Regions from separate parts of the Sphingomonas larreae genome, predicted to be linked through region 2. Evidence: riboswitches for the same ligand, from Rfam matches in the RefSeq annotation. Region 2 holds a riboswitch; the other holds the start of a gene.
The links. Region 2 has a riboswitch for cobalamin ahead of ACMGDM_RS00150 (TonB-dependent receptor plug domain-containing protein). Riboswitches for the same ligand answer to the same signal wherever they lie in the genome.
Positions count from the first base shown of each region.

Region 1: another riboswitch for cobalamin. It lies ahead of cobW (cobalamin biosynthesis protein CobW); the one in region 2 lies ahead of ACMGDM_RS00150 (TonB-dependent receptor plug domain-containing protein).

Region 1 covers NZ_JBLFFI010000003.1:243,475-251,962, forward strand. The annotation lists gene cobN (cobaltochelatase subunit CobN) at 1-2,007, opposite strand, end outside; gene cobW (cobalamin biosynthesis protein CobW) at 2,015-3,052, opposite strand; cobalamin riboswitch at 3,224-3,452, opposite strand; gene ACMGDM_RS12710 (DUF4126 family protein) at 3,517-3,966, opposite strand; gene ACMGDM_RS12715 (PA0069 family radical SAM protein) at 4,047-5,129, opposite strand; gene moaB (molybdenum cofactor biosynthesis protein B) at 5,212-5,739, opposite strand; gene ACMGDM_RS12725 (transglycosylase SLT domain-containing protein) at 5,736-7,544, opposite strand; gene ACMGDM_RS12730 (uracil-DNA glycosylase family protein) at 7,541-8,278, opposite strand; gene ACMGDM_RS12735 (electron transfer flavoprotein-ubiquinone oxidoreductase) at 8,408-8,488, shown strand, end outside.
Region 2 covers NZ_JBLFFI010000001.1:29,972-38,459, forward strand. The annotation lists tRNA gene ACMGDM_RS00125 (tRNA-Cys) at 128-201, shown strand; gene ACMGDM_RS00130 (GH92 family glycosyl hydrolase) at 373-2,712, shown strand; gene ACMGDM_RS00135 (ABC transporter ATP-binding protein) at 2,823-3,596, opposite strand; gene ACMGDM_RS00140 (FecCD family ABC transporter permease) at 3,593-4,555, opposite strand; gene ACMGDM_RS00145 (ABC transporter substrate-binding protein) at 4,552-5,370, opposite strand; gene ACMGDM_RS00150 (TonB-dependent receptor plug domain-containing protein) at 5,372-7,306, opposite strand; cobalamin riboswitch at 7,421-7,617, opposite strand; gene ACMGDM_RS00155 ((deoxy)nucleoside triphosphate pyrophosphohydrolase) at 7,616-8,029, opposite strand; gene ACMGDM_RS00160 (Flp family type IVb pilin) at 8,074-8,265, shown strand; gene ACMGDM_RS00165 (Flp family type IVb pilin) at 8,416-8,488, shown strand, end outside.

The sequences.
Region 1 (8,488 bases), on a different contig from region 2:
GACGCGCTCGGCGTCGCTGGTACAGGCCCTGAGCGCGAGTTCCTCGGCGAGGCCGATCGCGGACGCCTCGGCGGCGATGTCGTCGATCAGCCTGGCACGGCGTGCCGGATCGAGCCCATCCGCCGCGGCGAACTCGTCGAGCAGCAGCTCGACCCGGGCGAGCCCCACACCCGTGTCGGCCGCGATCAGCGGGGGCGGCAGATGCCCGAGCGTCACCGCGGCCACGCGACGCTTGGCCTGTGCGGCCTCACCCGGATCGTTGACGATAAAGGGGTACACCAGCGGGGTTGCCCCGATCAGCGCCTCGGGCCAGCACTCGGCGGAGAGCGCCACCGCCTTGCCGGGGAGCCACTCCAGCGTCCCGTGTGCGCCGACATGGACGATCGCGTCGGTGCCGCGCGCGCGCAGCCAGAGGTAGAAAGCGACATACGCGTGGCGCGGTACGCGCGCGACGTCGTGATAGTCGTCGCCGCGGGTGCGCGGATCACCGCGCTCGGGCTGGAGCGCGACGAGGATGTGGCCGTACGCGGTCGCGGCGAAGCGGAACTCGCCGCCGCTGACCGCGGGGTCCGCCTCGGGCGCGCCCCAGGTTGCGGCGAGCGCGTCCTGGAGGGCGGGGGAGAGCGCGGCGAGTGCGCGCCGATAGTCGGCGAGCGGCCAGCCGAGGGTCTCGTTGGCGTCGTGAGGATCAGCGGCGATGCCGCGCGAAGTAACCCGCAAGGTCGCCGACGCGGGGTGATCGGGCTCCACCGTATAGCCAGCGGCTGCCAGGTCGCGCAGCATCGCTTCCACGGAGGCGAGCGGGTCGAGCCCTACGGCATGCGCCATCTGGTAGCTTTTGCCCGGATAGGTCGACAGCACAAACGCCACGCAACGCTCCGCGGGGGAGCGCCTCTGCAGCGCAATCCAGGCCGAGACACGGTCCGCGATCGCCGCCACCCGCTCCGGATCGGCGCGGTGCGCGCGGCGCGCGAACTCGAGCGCGGGGTCGCGCGCGCCGGCGTCCTTGAAACTCGCCACCCCCGCGAACACGCGACCGTCCACCTCGGGCAGCACGACGTGCATCGCCAGGTCCGCAGGCGCGAGGCCGCGCACCGCCTCCGACCAGTCGCGCCGCGCCGACGTCGCCAGCGCGACCTGGAACACCGGGACGCCTGCCGCGTCGAGCGGCGAGGCGGCATGTTTGTCGCCCGCGGCAAAGGCGGTGACGCTGACGATCGCCGCGGGCGCGAGCGCGGCCACCCAGCGCTGCAACCATGCGCGCGCCGCCGGCTCCTTCAGCGACGGCACGAACAGCGCCGCAGTCGCCAGCCCGCGCGCCGCGAACGCGTCGCGCAATGCGGCGATCGGCGCGAGATCGCCGGCGAGCAGGTAGGAACGGTAGAAGACCAGCAGCACCCGGGTGGGTGAGGGCGAGAAGGCGAGCACCGCCGGGCATGCCGGTGCGTCGCCGCCCTCCCATGCCCCGACCGGCGCGACGACGGCGGTATCGTCGGGTTCGCCCGCGGCCAGCCCTGCCGCGCGCGCGAGGAGCGCCAGCGTACCGCGCGCCGCCTCGGCGCCACCGGCGTCGCATCGCCGCGTCAGCGCCCGCAACAGCGCGGCCGGCAGCGTCGAGGCCGCATCAAGCGCCGCGTCGCCGCGTCCGTCCGCGGGGAGCACCGCCAGCGCGATGCCATGCTCCTGCGCCACTCGGGTGAGCTGCTGTACGCCGTAGCTCCAGTAGGAGCGCCCGCCGATCAGCCGCACCAGGATCGCGCGCGCGTGGCGCAGCGTCGCCTCGACATAGGTGTCGACCGAGAGCGGGTGGGTCAGCTCGGCAAGGTTGGCGAGCCGCAACGACGGCAGCCGGGCGCCTGCCGCCGCCGCCGCGTGCCAGCCCGCGGCGAACGCCTGCAGGTCGCTGTCCGAGAAGGACAGGACGATCAGGTCGGCCGGCGACTGCGCGAGGTCGCGCGGCGCCGCTGCCGCATCAAGCCCGTGCGTCTCGCGGAAGAGGACGTGCATCGCGCGCTCAGTCCGCGAGCGCTGCCTCGACCGACGCGGCATCGGCGCGGCCGCGTTCCGCGATCACCACCAGCCGGGTGCGGCGCGGCTCGTCGGCGCGCCAGGCACGGTCGTAGCTGGTGCGGACGCGCGCGCCGACCGCCTGCACCAGCAGCCGCATCGGCTTGCCGCGCACCGCCGCATAGCCCTTGACGCGCAGCACGTCGTGATCGCGCGCGAGCTGCGCTACCTTGGCGGACAGAGCAGCGGGATCATCGATCTCGCCGAGTTCGTGGACGAGGCTGTCGAAATCATCGTGCTCATGGTCGTCCTCGCCGTCGTGGTGCGAGGGGCGCGCGGCGAGATTGTCCTCCGCCGCTGCCTCAAGCCCGAGGATCACCCCGGGATCGATCGCGCCGTCGACCAGCGCCATTACCGGCACCGGGCGCGGCGCCTCGGCAAGTACGATCGCGCGCGCGGCCTCGACCGCCGCCGCGCCGGCGAGGTCCGCCTTGGTGAGCAGCACCACGTCCGCGCAGGCGAGTTGGTCCTCGAACACCTCGGCGAGCGGCGTATCATGATCGACCTCCGCGTCTGCCGCGCGCTGCGCCGCGACCGCCGTGGGATCGGGCGCGAACCGGCCTGCCGCGACCGCCTCGGCGTCGGCGAGCGCGATCACGCCGTCCACAGTGACGCGCGAGCGGATCGCGGGCCAGTCGAACGCCCTCAGCAGCGGCTTGGGAAGCGCCAAGCCCGAGGTCTCGATCAGGATGTGATCGGGTCGGGGCTCGAGTGCGAGCAGCCGCTCGATCGTGGGGATGAAGTCGTCTGCCACAGTGCAGCAGATGCAGCCGTTCGCCAGCTCGACGATATTCTCCGCCGGGCAGTCGGGAATGGCGCATTGTTCCAGGATCGCGCCGTCGACGCCGAGCGTGCCGAACTCGTTGACCACGATGGCGAGCCGCCTGCCGGCGGCATGGCGGATCAGGTGGCTGATCAGCGTGGTCTTGCCCGCGCCGAGGAAGCCGGTGACCACGGTGACGGGAACCTTGGTGAGGTCGCGCAATGATGTTCCTTCGGGGCGCCGCGACGGTCCTGAACCGGGGCCGAAGGTCGGCCGGCGCGCACCACGGACGGGCGCCCGCCGTCGCCCATGCCACGCGCCGCTGCGGCCCCGGCCGCATGGCTTCGTCGCTCAGACGGAACACCGTGCCCGGCCATCCCCTGGACCAAAGGCAAGAGCGACCCTGCGCCGGCAGGTATCCTGGCTCGCGGGTCGTCGCTCCCGGCACGGCCTTCCCGGGACGGGGCCGAACCCCGTGCTCCAGTGACCGCCTCCCGGCTAACGGGAGGCATGTGCCGCTCGCTCGCCGCTCACAGTTGCAGGGACAGCCGCGGAGTAGGGGAGTGATCCCCGCACCGCATTCCCATTTGAGCCCCTCGTCGGGGCACCGGCGCGATCGTGGGGCCGGACACCGGCCCCGCACCTCGCCTAGCCGATCGACTCGCGGCTGCCAAGCCGCTGGCGCGTTACCGCGCGACGCGCACCGCGAGCGCTGCGGTGCCGAGCGCGACCGCGTCCTCCACCGCGCCGGTGGCGGTCTGGCCGTAGCGAGTCATCGCGGCCTTGCGTGCCTCGAAGGTGAGGTACGACGCGCCCGCCGCGACGCCTGCGCCGAGCAGTGCCGCAAGGGTGCGCTGGTGTTGGGGCGCGAGACTGACGGCGGCGAACGCGCCGGTGGCGATCCGCGCCACCATGCCGGGCAGGATGATCCGGTCGGGCGCGGTCTTCATCTTGTCGCCCGCCATTTCACCCGCGGCGAGCGCGAGCGTGCCGGCGGACACGAGCGGGCGCGCGAGCAAGTCGGGCGCGCCGTTGTCATGCGGCAGTTCGCCCGCGCGGGCGGCGTTGGCGACGGTGGCGAGCGGGGTCATCGCGCGCATGCCCGAGACGGCGGCGATCAGCAGCGAGGCGAGCATGAGGAGTCTCCGTGAGGTCCCTGTCACAACCGGCAGGGCGCGGCAGAGTTCAACGCGCCTTCCTCGCCGAGCGCCCGCGCTCAGAACAACTCTCCTTGCGCGCCGGCCGGGGCGCGGAACAGGTCGCAACGCAGGTCGAGCGTGCGGCGGGTGTCCGCGAAGCCGTGACGCGCGCGGGCGATGCGGAAGCGCGTGCGCAGCAGCTCGGCCCAGGGGCCCTCGCCGCGCATCCGCGCGCCGAAGCGCGGGTCATTGTCCTTGCCGCCACGCAGACTTTGCACGATCGCCATCACCTTGGCGGAACGCTCGGGATAATGTTCGTCGAGCCAGGCGCGGAACAGCGGCGCGACCTCCCACGGCAGTCGCACCGGGATATAGGATATGCCGAGCGCGCCCGCCGCGGCCGCGGCGGCGACTACCGCTTCCACCTCGCCGTCGGTGATCGCGGGGATCACCGGCGCCATGTTGACATAGGTCGGCACGCCCGCCGCCGTGAGCCGCGCCACCGCGGCGAGCCGGCGCGCCGCGGTCGGCGCCCGCGGCTCCACCGTCATCGCCACGCGCGGGTCGAGCGAGGTCACCGAGATCGCCACCGCCACCAGTCGCTTCGCCGCCATCGGCGCGAGCAGGTCGAGATCGCGCACGACCCGGTCGGACTTGGTGGTGATCACCAGGGGATGGTCGCACGCGGCGAGCACCTCGATCACCTCGCGGGTGACGCGCCACTCGCGCTCGATCGGCTGATAGGGATCGGTGTTGGTCCCGATTGCGATCGGCGCGCACCGATAATCGCGCCTGCTGAGCTCGTTGCGCAGCAGTGCGGCGGCGTCCGGCTTGGCGAACAGCTTGGTTTCGAAGTCGAGCCCGGGGGAGAGATCGTGGAAGGCGTGGCTCGGCCGGGCGAAGCAGTAGATGCAGCCGTGTTCGCAGCCGCGATACGGGTTGATCGAGCGGTCGAACGGTACGTCGGGCGACTGGTTGCGCGTGATGATCGTGCGGGCGCGCTCTAACGTTACCGTGGTGCGCAGCGGGGCGGGGGAACCGTCGATTGTCTCACGCGTGTCGAGCCAGTCGCCGTCCGCTTCCGCCATGGGCAGGTTGAAGCGCGCGCTCGTCGCGTTGTGCGTGGCGCCGCGCGAGGCGCGAATCGTTCTGCCCACCATGGTCCGACGCTAGCTTCCGCGCTGGAACAAAGCAAGAACAGTCGCAAACCGCTGCGCGCTCGGGCTCGCGCGATCGGAGCCCCTAGCGCTCCAGCAGTCGCGGCATCAGCTCGACGAAATTGCAGGGGCGATGACGACTGTCGAGCTGGCTCGAAAGGATGCCGTCCCACGCGTCCTTCACCGCGCCGGTCGAGCCGGGAAGCGCGAAAACATAGGTACCGCGCGCGACGCAGGCACAGGCGCGGCTCTGCACCGTCGACGTGCCGATCGTCTGATAGCTCAACCACCGGAACAGTTCGCCGAAGCCCGGGATCATCTTCTCCGCGACCCGCTCGACCGCCTCGGGCGTGACGTCGCGCCCCGTCACCCCGGTGCCACCGGTCGTGATCACGCAGTCGACCGCGGCATCGTCGATCCAGCGATGGAGCAATGCGACGACCGCGTCGGCGTCGTCGCGCAGGATCGCCCGCTCGGCCAGCACGTGCCCCGCCTCGGTCAGCCGCGCGACCAGCGCGTCGCCCGAGCGATCCTCAGCCAGCCCGCGCGTGTCCGAGACGGTCAGCACCGCAATGCGGACCGGCAGGAAGGCGCGCGTGAGATCGAGGCTCATCGCTCGACGTGGGTGGTCGACTGCGCCGCCACGGTGCCGTTGATCGCGATCGCGGTGACGGGTGACTGCCCCGCCATCCGCACCGCACTCTCGCCGGGCAGCCCGGGGAAGCGCGGCCACATGCCCTGCGCGAGCGCGACGCGGCTGGGGCTCTTGGCCTTGCCGCCGAGCGACTCATACATCCAATAGTTGCGCAGCACCGTCACGACATAGCCGCGCGTCTCCCAATAAGGGATGCTCTCGATATAGAGCAGCGGATCGCCGCCGTCGTGGACGATCGCGTTCCATTCGCCCACCGGCTTGGGCCCGGCATTATAGGCCGCGATGACCTTGGGGAGCAGCCCGCCGGTCAGCCCCATGTCGCGCAGCTTCTCGATATGCCGCTGGCCGATGTCGATGTTGGTCGACGGTCGTGCGAGCGCGTCCTGATCGATCGAGACGCCGCGCTCGCGCATATAGTCGGTCGCCGCGGCCGGCATGATCTGCATGAGCCCGAATGCGCCGGCGGGGCTGCGGACCTTGTTGCGGAAACCCGATTCCTGGAGCGTGTGCGCGTAGACCAGCGCCTTGTCGATGCGCCAGCCGGTGTCGGGGGTCCAGCTCGGCATCGGGTAACGCGTGTCCGCGGTGGCGACGACGCCCTGCGGCATGTTGTGTGCGAGCCAGACCGTCGTGCCGGCAAGGTCGAGCGTCTCGCTGATCCGCACCAGGCTGCCGAACTCGGACGGATCGCCGATCCGCGCCTGCTGACGGATGACCGCGTCCGCGCGATCGTTCTCGTCGAGCTCGGCCAGCGCGGCGGCGACCCGAACGTTGGGGCGGCGCTCGAGCTGCGTCCATTCCTGGCTCACCTGCTGCGGGCGCAGCCGCTCCACCGGCAGGCCGAGCGCCTGGCGCGCGAGCAGGCCATAGAAGGTCTCGCGATATTGCGCGGCGGCGGTGAGCCGCGTCTCGACCCGGTCGGGGCGGCCGCACGCCATGTCGGAGCGGGCCGCCCAATAGAGCGCGGTGGCGCGCAGGTCGGTGTCGGTCGCACGCGCGGCGACATTCTCGAAATCGACCTGGGTCGCGGCGCAATCATGCTGGCGCCATGCCGCCAGCGCCTCGGTCCAGCGGCCGTGAAGCGCCCATTCGCCGGTGCCGCTCGCCGCGCGGGCTGCCATCGTGCGGGCCTGCGGGTCGAGCCCCTGAAGGAAGTAGATCCAGGCGATGCGCGCCTGCCATTCGGTGTCGGCCTCCGGCGAGAGGCCGTCAGTCGCCTCCAGCAGCGCCTGCGCCTCGGCGCCCATATCGGCCTTGACGAAGGGCTGCATCCGCACCGCCAGATCCGCAGCGACCTGATCGCTGCGCGTGGCGCGCGCGCGAACCCGCGCCGGCGCGCCGTCCTGCCAGACCAGCCGCTGGGTGACGGGCAGGAGCGGCAGCCCGGTGAGCCCACGCTCGTTCGCCAGCCGCATCAGCGCCTCGGCCTGCGGCAGTTCGGGCGCCTCCGCGATCAGTCGCGCCAGCGCGTCATCGCTGACCCTCGGCGAGCCCTTGGCAAGCACCAGCTCGGCGCGTGCATAAGCGTGAAGCGGACCGCTCGCCATCGTGTCGAGCGTGATCTGCGCGTCGCTCCAGCGCTGCTCCCGGATCGCCGCGAAAACCGCGCGATAGGCCGAGCGCTGCGCGGCGGTGAGCTGCGACGGAATGGCAGCGGATGACGTCGCGGCGGGAGCCGCGAGCACCGGCTCGGCGACGGTGCCCAGCGCGATCGTCAGCCCGAGCGCGGCAGCGACGCGCCACGCCGCACGGCGCGGGCTCACGACGTGATCTCCCCGGTGAGCATGAGCAGGTCCTTCCAGGTCTCGGCTTTGGCGGCGGGACGATCCAGCAGGAAGCGCGGATGGTGCGTCGCCACGACGTGCGTGAATGTGCCGTTTGTATGGTTAATGATGTGCGTACGCCCACGTGCGTCGGCGACACTCATCGCCAGCAGTGCACGGCTCGCCGCATCGCCCATCGCCAGCAGCCGCCGCGGCGCAGCCAGCGCGACATGGTGGCGCGCGATCTCGCCGAGCCGGTCGGCAATGTCGCGGGGCACGCGCCCGGTGGTGGGGCGGCGCGTGCAGACCGAGGCGAGCGCGGTGTCCGCGCGCGAGCAGCCGATCGCGGCGAGCATCCGCTCGAACAATCGCCCGGTCTCGCCCTCCAGCAGCGTCTCGCGGTCGTCGCGCTCAGGGCAGTCGACGAACACCATCAGCTCGGCGTCCTGCGGCCCGCTCGCGGCGATCGCGGCGCCACCCCAGCGCGCCTCGGGCGCGTCGTCGCCGAACCGCCACGCCGCGAACGCCTCCCGCGTGTCGGGCAGCGCCGCCGGCGCCGCGGCCACCGGCTCAGCCGGAGCGGCGAGTGCGAAGGCTGCTAAGGGCGCGCTGTCGATCGGGGCCAGCCAGTCGAATGGCGCCTCCGCCACGATGGCGTCGACGCCGGCGTCGCGCCACCAGTCGAGCGCGCTCGCCACGAGCTTTGCCCAGTCGTGATTCTGATCGGCCCCCATCTGCGCATCATAGGATCGCGGTTGACGTGAGCGTCAACTTTCTGGCACCGCCGCCCCGATCAGCCGTTGCGACGATACGACGAGCGCCCATGACGAGGCGGCACAGCACGCTGCCGAGGAGATGATGAAGTGAGCGATCGCGAGTCCATGCCCTATGACGTGGTGATCGTCGGCGCGGGACCGGCCGGGCTGGCGGCGGCGATCCGGCTC
Region 2 (8,488 bases):
GTAATGCAACACACGTTGCGCGTGGCGGGTTTGTATCGCGCGCGCGCGGCTTCGCCAATACTTTGCCGCGCGGCAGCGCTTGACAGGCGACGCCGCTGCCCGCAGATGCGCGCCTCCACCGCATCGAGGCGCGATGGCGGAGTGGTGACGCAGAGGACTGCAAATCCTTGCACCCGGGTTCGATTCCCGGTCGCGCCTCCAATGATGCGGTTGATTGCTTGCCGCAGGGTTCCTGACCAGCATGCTGAAACAGCAGGTGCTGGGCACCCTGCCGTGTGCTCGCACCGCCATTGACAAACAATTTGATTTATCGGCCTAATCATCATCGTAGCACGGCAGCAGCGGATTGCCGGGCACGACGGGAGAGGCACGATGCGGCGAGCGACGACTTGGGCGGGCGCGGTGGCGCTCGCGGCGCTGACGGCGAGCGGTGGCTACGGCCAACAGGCGAGCTCCTCGGGTGTCGACCTCGCCGACCCGCGCGTCGGCACCGCACCGCTCGACCGCCCCGAGCTGATCGGCAACGCGCCGCCGCCGGGCGAGCCGACCTATTCGGGCATCACCTCGCCAGGCGCGCGGCTGCCGCACAGCGCGGTCGAGGCGGCGCCGGTCAACGTCAACGTGCCGCTCAGCTACCCCACTGGCGTGGCGACGCCCTATTACTATAGCAACCCGGCGATGATCGGCTTCACCGCGGGCGGCGGGCCGACCTATGGCGGGCGCGCACAGCCCTTCGTCATGCCTGTGGTCGGCGACTGGACCGTGCCGCCGGCCTCGACCCAGGCCTACTACGACAAGGCCAAAGAGGTGGCGTCGCCGGGCTATTACGCCGCCGATCTCACCAGCATCGGCGTCAAGGCCGAGCTGACCGCGACTCGCGCCACCGGGCTGATGCGCTTCACCTTTCCCGCGACCGAACGCGCCCATCTGATCCTCAATCTCAATCGCCGCGGCGGCGCGATCGAGGTGGTCAACGACCGGACCGTGCGCGGCGCCGCCACCGCCAACGACGATCATGACGCGCGCGACGGCCGCTATTTCGTCGCGGTCTTCTCCAAGCCGTTCAAGCGCTTCGGCACGTTCCGCAAGTCACCCGGCGACGGTCAGGGCTATGGCATCGGCGGCGCGGACGTGATGCCCGACGCGCGCGCGATCGAGGGCGGGTTCGCCGGCGCCTACGCCGACTTCACCACCCGCGCGGGCGAGCAGGTGCTCGTCAAGATCGCGCACGGGGCGAGTTACGCCGACGCCGAGGCGCGGCTGCGCGCCGAGAGCCCGGGCTGGGACTTCGACGGCATCCGCGGCGCGGCGCGCGCGGCCTGGTCGGCGCTGCTCGACCGGGTGCAGGTGAGCGGCGGCAGCGAGAAGCAGCGGCGGCTGTTCTACTCCACCCTCTTCCAGTCCTTCGCCAGCCCGCGGCTGATCGCGCGCAAGGGCGAGCGCTTCGCCGACAGCAACGGCAAGGTGCAGACCGCGACGCACGACCGCTACGGCCCGGTGCCGTTCTGGGATACGGGGCGCAACCAGATCGTGCTGCTCGAGCTGCTCGAACCCCATGTCGTGCAGGACATCATGGCGTCCGAGCTCGACATGGCGCGCGAGCGCGGCTTCATGAACACCTCGTTCCATGGCGACAATGCGGTGTTCCTGTATCTCGGCGCGATGCGGCGCGGTATCCCGTTCGACTATGCGGCGGCCTACGAGTACATGCGCAAGAACGCGACCGACCCCGCCGGTCCGCGCGGTTATCTCGCCGAGTACATGCGTCGCGGCTGGATCTCGGACGAGGTGCCCGCGGGCAACCCGAGCCCGCCCTATGCGGGCGGCAAGGCGGGCGCGGCGACCACGCTCGAATATGCCTGGGACGACCACGCCTTGGCCGAGCTGGCCGAGCGGCTCGGGCGCCGCGACGATGCCGCCATGTTCCGCCGCCGCGCCGCCAACTGGCGCAACGTGTTCGACAAGCGCACCGGCTTCATCCGCGGCCGCACCGAGGACGGCAAGTGGATCGCGCCGTTCGACCCGCAGGAGCCCTATTACAACTTCATGATGAAGGAGGCGTCGGGCTGGTCGACCTTGTGGCTGGTGCCGCACGACGTCGGCGGGCTCGCCGGCGCGCTCGGCGGGCGTGCGGCGTTCAACGCCAAGCTCGACCGCTTCTTCGCTACGCCCTACACGCCCAAGGGGATCTGCCGCGACTGTACCGGGATGGTCGGCCAGTATGTCCAGGGCAACCAGCCCGACCAGCACGCGCCCTTCCTCTACGCCTGGGGCGGGCAGCCGTGGAAGACGCAGGCGCTGACCCGCCGCATCCTCGACACGCTCTACGGCAGCGACGCCTCGGGCTTCGGCTATCCCGGCATGGACGACCAGGGCGCGACCTCGTCGTGGTACGCGCTGACGGCGCTGGGCTTCTACCCGGTCGATCCGTCAAGCGACGTCTATATGCTGGCGAGCCCGGTGTTCGATCGCGCCGCGGTGACGCTCGGCAACGGCAAATTTCTGGAGATCGTGGCGAAGAACAACGGCGCCGCGAACCCGTACATCCAATCGGCGACGCTCAACGGGCGGCCCTGGACCAAGGCGTGGTTCCGCCACGACGACGTGAAGGAGGGCGCGCGGTTCGAGCTGGTCATGGGGCCGACGCCCAACAAGGCCTGGGGCAGCGCGCCAAGCGACCTGCCGCCGTCGCTCACGCCGATGCCGCGCTAGCAGCGGGATAGCCGGCAGCGACGGCGCGCCGCCGTTGCTGACCGCCTCCTTCGGCGGTCACGGCAAGCGGCTGATCGAGCGAGCTTGCAGCGCAGGACCCTACGCTATGATTACCTCCGCAGGTCCGGGACGATAAATTCCGCGCCGCCGGCGGTCACCCCCATCTCCACCTTTACGCCATAGGTGGCCGCGATAGTTTCCGGGTTCATCACTGCCGCCGTTGCTCCCGCAGCAAGCACCTGACCGTCGCGCAGCAGCACGACCCGGTCGGCAAGCCGCATCGCCAGGTTAAGGTCGTGCACCACCAGCACCACCCCCGCGCCCGCCGACGCCACCGCGCGCAGCCGCGCCCCGACGTCGAGCTGATGCGCCGGGTCGAGGCTGGCGAGCGGCTCGTCCGCCAGCAGCCACTCGGGCTCCCCCGCCAGCACCCGCGCCAGCAGCACGCGCGCGCGCTCGCCACCGGAAAGCTGCTCGACCGGGCGGGCGGCCAGCGATGCGGTGGCGGTCGCCTCCAGCGCACGCGTCACCGCCGCACGGTCCGCCGCTTTTTCCCCGCCAGCGCCGCGCCACGGCAGCCGGCCGAGCGCCACCAGCGTTCGCACATCGACGTCCCAGTGAACGTCGGCCTGTTGCGGCAGGAAGCCGATGCGGCGCGCGCGCGCGCGCGGTGCCAGCGCGTGCACGTCCGTGCCGTCGAGCGTCGCCACGCCCCCATCCGGACGGCGCAGCGCGGCGAGGCAGGCCAGGAGGCTGCTCTTGCCCGCGCCGTTCGGACCGAGCAGCGCGGTCACCTGTCCGGGCGCCAGCGCGAGCGTGATCGAGTCGAGCACGCGCCGGCCGCCCAGCGTCAGCGTGAGGTCGCGCGTCGCCAGCCCGCTCATGCCAACCGCCGGCGCATACGCAGCAGCAGATAGAGGAAGAACGGCGCCCCCAGCAGGGACATGGCGATACCGAGGCGGAGCTCGCTCGCGCTCGGCACCAATCGCACCAGCGTGTCGGCGACGGTCACCAGCAGCGCACCCGCCATCGCGCTCGGCAGCAGCGTCGCGCCGGGGCGATGCCGCGCCAGCGGGCGGACAAGATGCGGTACCATCAGCCCAACGAAGCCGATCACTCCCGCGGTCGCCACCGTCGCGCCCACCGTAAGCGCGACCCCGAGCACGATCATGCGTTGCAGCCGCCGCGGCTCCACCCCGAGCGAGCGCGCCGCCGGTTCGCCGAGCGTAAGCGCGTCGAGTGCAGGGCCGGTGCGCGCCAGCACCACCGCTCCCAGCGCGACGAGCGGCAGCGCGAGCGCAACGTCGTTCCAGCTGCGGTCGGTCAGCGCGCCCATCAGCCAGGTCACGATCGCGGACGCCGCGAAGGGCGTCGGCGCGAGACTGATCGCCAGAGCGGTGAGCGAACCGGCGAGGCTGGTCAGCACCATGCCCGCCAGCGTGAACACCACCAGGCTGCCCGACCGTCCGGCGATCAGCGCCAGCAGCGCCATCGTCGTCGCCGCACCTGCGAGCGCGAACAGCGGCAGCAGCCAGGTCTGTGCCGCATAACCGAAGAACAAAGCGCAGACCGCGCCCAGTGCGGCACCGGAGGACACGCCGAAGAGGCCGGGATCGGCGAGGGGATTGCGCAAATACCCTTGCATCGCGGCCCCTGAGATGCCGAGCGCCGCTCCGACGGCAAGCGCGAGCACGGTGCGCGGCAGCCGCAGCTCGACGATGATGATCGAGCGCGGGTCCGCGGCGGTCCAGGCGTCGAGCGGCAGCCACACCTTGCCCGCGGCGAGCGATCCTGCCGCGGCGAGCAGGAGCGCCAGCAGCAACCAGGCATGAGCGCGCGTCACCGCTTCTCCTCCAATCCGGCGCGAGTCGCCCGCAGGAGCGTCATCGCCTCGATGATCGTCGGCCCGCCACAATTCAGCAGTCGCGCCGGAAACGGCACCACGCGCAGCCGCGGCGCGAGCCGCCGCAGCGCGGGGTGCTGCTCGGCACGCTCACCGCCGCCCTGTGCCGCGGCAACCGAGAACAGCACGCGGGGCGGCGCGGCGACGAGATATTCGAGCGGCAGCACGTCCCAGCGCGCAAGGCCGTAATCCGCGCTGGCGTTGCGAAAGCCCGCGCGGCCGAGCAGGTCGTCCGGCAAGGTGCCCGCCCCCGGCACCAATCCGCCCGCGCCGACGATCAGCGCGGGCACACGCGCGGCCCCCGTCGGCCGAGCCGCCGCCTCGATGCGGGCCGCGAGCGCGGCCCCGCGCTGCGCATGCCCGGCGCGCGCCGCCAGCTCGCGCACCTGCGCCGCACTCTCCGCCACCGTGGCGGGCACCGCGAACTGCGCCAGCGGCACGTGCAACCGTGCCAAGGCGGACACCGTCGCGGGCGCGACGTGCCCGCCCGCGACCACCAGGTCGGGGCGCAGCCCAACGACCTCCTCCGCGGTGCCGCTGTTGGCGGCGAAGCGGCGTGCCAGCGCAAGCGGGATCGAGCTCGCCCGCGCGTCGTGCGAATAGACGCTGATCGAGGCGATCTGCGCCGCGTCCGCGACGCGCACCAGCACCGCGTCCAGACAGGGATTGATCGAGACGATGCGCGGCCGACGCGGGGCCGTCGCGGAGAGCAGCGCCGGCGCCGCGAGGCCGAGGAGGAGCGCGCCGCGGTTCACGTCAGTAGCGCAGCCGCACCCCGCCATAAGCGGCGCGCCCCGGGTTGCCATAGTCCACTGCCACGACATAGCGCTGATCGAACGCATTCTCGAGCCGCGCATAGAGTTCGACGTGATCGGTCAGCGGGAACGCCGCGCGCAGGTCGGCGAGCACATAGCCGTCGGTGCGAACATAGCCGACGTCGAACGCGTCGCCCGTCAGGGTCAGCGTCGTCCCGATCGAGAGCCCGAAGGGCCAGCGATAGTCGGCGTTGACCGCGACGCTGTGCCGCGGTCGGCGCAGCAGCGGCCCGCCACGGTTCACGCCCGCGGAACGATCCTCCGCGTCGAGCATGGTGTAAGCGGTGGCGACGGTAAACGCCTCCACCGGGCGCAGCGTCAGTGCGAATTCCACTCCTTGCGCACGGGTGCGCGCGACATTGTCGTAGACGAAGCCGTATACGAGGCGCGAGCAGAGGTCGCCGTCGGTCGCGGGGTCGCAGGCGCGGGTGCTGATGAGATCGCGCGAAACGCGGCGGAACCAGGTCGCGCTGGCTTCCACCGCCCCATCCAGCGCGCGCTGCGTCACGCCGGCGTCCCACCCGTTCGAGCGCTCCGGCCGCAGCGCCGGATTGCCGCTGTCGCCGCCGAGCTGGTACAAGGTCGGTGCCTTGAACCCCTGCGACCAGCTGCCGCGCAGCAGCGTTCTGCCCTGATTCGGCGACCAGGCGAGGCTCGCCGCACCGACGGTGGCGCCACCGAAGCGGTCATGATCGTCGTGCCGGACGCCCGCGGTCGCGGTGACACCGTGGAGGGGCGTGAGCGCGAGCTGGCCATAAAGACTGAACAGCCGCGCGCGCCCCCGCGCCGTGTCGCCATAGCCGCGCGTGAACAGGCGTGACACCTCGCGCTCCGCACCGAAGGTGGTCCGCGCGATCATGCCCAGCTCGGCGACGCCCTGATAATCGACTCGGTAATTCTGTCCCTGCGAGCGATAGGTCTCGCTCGGCGTCGCCGCGCGGTCATAGCTGGTGCGCGCGATGTCGGTCCGCGCGTATCCGAACCGGTTGCGCAGCGCGCCGTCGAACAGCGCGACATTGACGCCGCCGTACCCTACCCATTGTTCCGCGTCGCTATACTCGGTCGTATCCGCGAAGCTGTAGTTCGGCGGTGGAAAACCGTCGAACTCGGTGCGGCCATTGGCGTAGAAGCCGCGCAGGTCGATCGAGACCGCCGGCGTGAGCGTCGCGGTGACGCTGGCGTTCCCGCCATAGTGCCGGAAGCCGTCGCGCTCGCTGCCCGGCGCGTATGAGGAGATGCCGTCGGTGGTGTAATAGCCCGCGCCGACGCTGGCTGCGAGCGCGCCGGCACGACCCGACACGTTGGCGAAGGCCTGGCCGGTGCCCATCGCCCCACCCTCGGCGCGCGCGTTGACGCTCAATCGGTCGGTCGGCTGGCGCGTGATCATGTTGACCACGCCGCCGATCGCCTGGCTGCCCCACAGCACCGAGGAGGCGCCGCGCAGCACCTCGACCCGGGCGATATTGCCGACCAGCAACTCGCCGAAGTTGAACCCGCCGCCGGGCGCGGACGGGTCGTTGATCTTCACCCCATCGATCAGCGCAGCGGTCTGATCGCTCTCCGCGCCACGGATGAACACCGAGGTGACACCGCCCACCCCGCCGCTGCGCGCGACCGCCACGCCGGGCAGCTGCCGCAGCAGATCGGAGAGGATCGCGGTCTGCCGCTGTTCGATCGTGCGCGTGTCGAGCACGCTCACCGCCTGCGCGACGCTCGTCACTGGCGCGGCGACGCGATCCGCTGTCACGATCACGTCCTCGTCGGCGCGGGTCGCCTGCTCGAGCGCCTCGGTCGATTGCGCGCTTTGCGCCTGCGCAGTCGCGCTCGCGAAGAGCAGCGGCAGGGCCGCCAGGATGCGGCGACAAGTCTTGGTCACGTCTTCCCCCATGGTCGCGGACGCGCCGGCGCATGGGCTGATGCCGCAGCGCCGCCGTCCGTTCGTCGTCACGCGAGGACAAGACCTCGAACGCGCGGCACACCCCGGCCGCACGAAGGACAACCACGACAGGCAGGTCTCCTGGCTCCCGGGTCAGCGCCCCGGCTCCGACCTTCCCGGACCGGTGGTCCAGTGGCACTTGCGGGAGGAGGCTCGCCGGTCACAGTTGCGGGGGCAGCGCCGGATCGCTGTTACGCTACCGGCTTCCCTCTTGCTTCCCCTTGCGGGGAACCTGTCGCGCCGGCGCCCCTAAGCCACTGCGCCGCCGCGGGCAAGCGAGTCACGCAGCACCGCGAGCAGCGGCGCGTCGACCGGCGGCATCGGCAGCCCGGCAAGCGCGTCGGGAACGTCCCAGCGCAAGGCCGCCGCGGCGAGCGGTTGCGGCTCTCCCGTCCAGGTGCGCGCGACGTAGAGCAGCATCACCAATGGCGGCGCGCCGTCCGCGGCATCGCTCGCGAACGACAAGGGCACGAGTGTCTCGGGCGGGACGCAGATGGCGAGTTCCTCCGCAAGTTCGCGCACCAGCGCCGCTGCCGGCGCCTCGCCGGGCTCGACCTTGCCGCCGGGGAACTCCCACAGACCGGCGTGGCGCTTGCCCGTGGGACGCTGCTGCATCAGGCAACGTCCCGCCGGGTCGAGCAGCGCCGCGGCGACCACCAACATCGTCATCGACCCTTCCTTAACTCCCGTGGCGCTATGATGCGGCTATGGCACGTCCTCGCACCCGACGCTTGTTCCTCGCCCGCCTGGGCCGCGACGATCGCGGCGCGACTGCTGTGGAATATACGCTGATCCTCGCCGTCATCGCGCTGACGATGGCGGGATCGCTCGGGCGGGTCTCGGGCGCGCTGGGCGAGGTATTTACGACCGTGTCGACCAACCTGCTCGTCGGTCGCTGAGAAGCATCGCGAAGAGTGCGACCTAAAGTCCTGGAAACCGAACGGAGTAGCTTAAGCCTTTATCAACCGAGCCGAGACTAAAAACAAGTCGTCGGAGCCTCCAAGGCTCTTCGGCCGGGTTACTGAAGCCAAATTGTCTCGGAGATCGACATGCAGAAGATTCGCGCTTTCCTGAAGAACAGCAAGGGTGCCACCGCGATCGAGTACGGCCTGATCGCCGCCC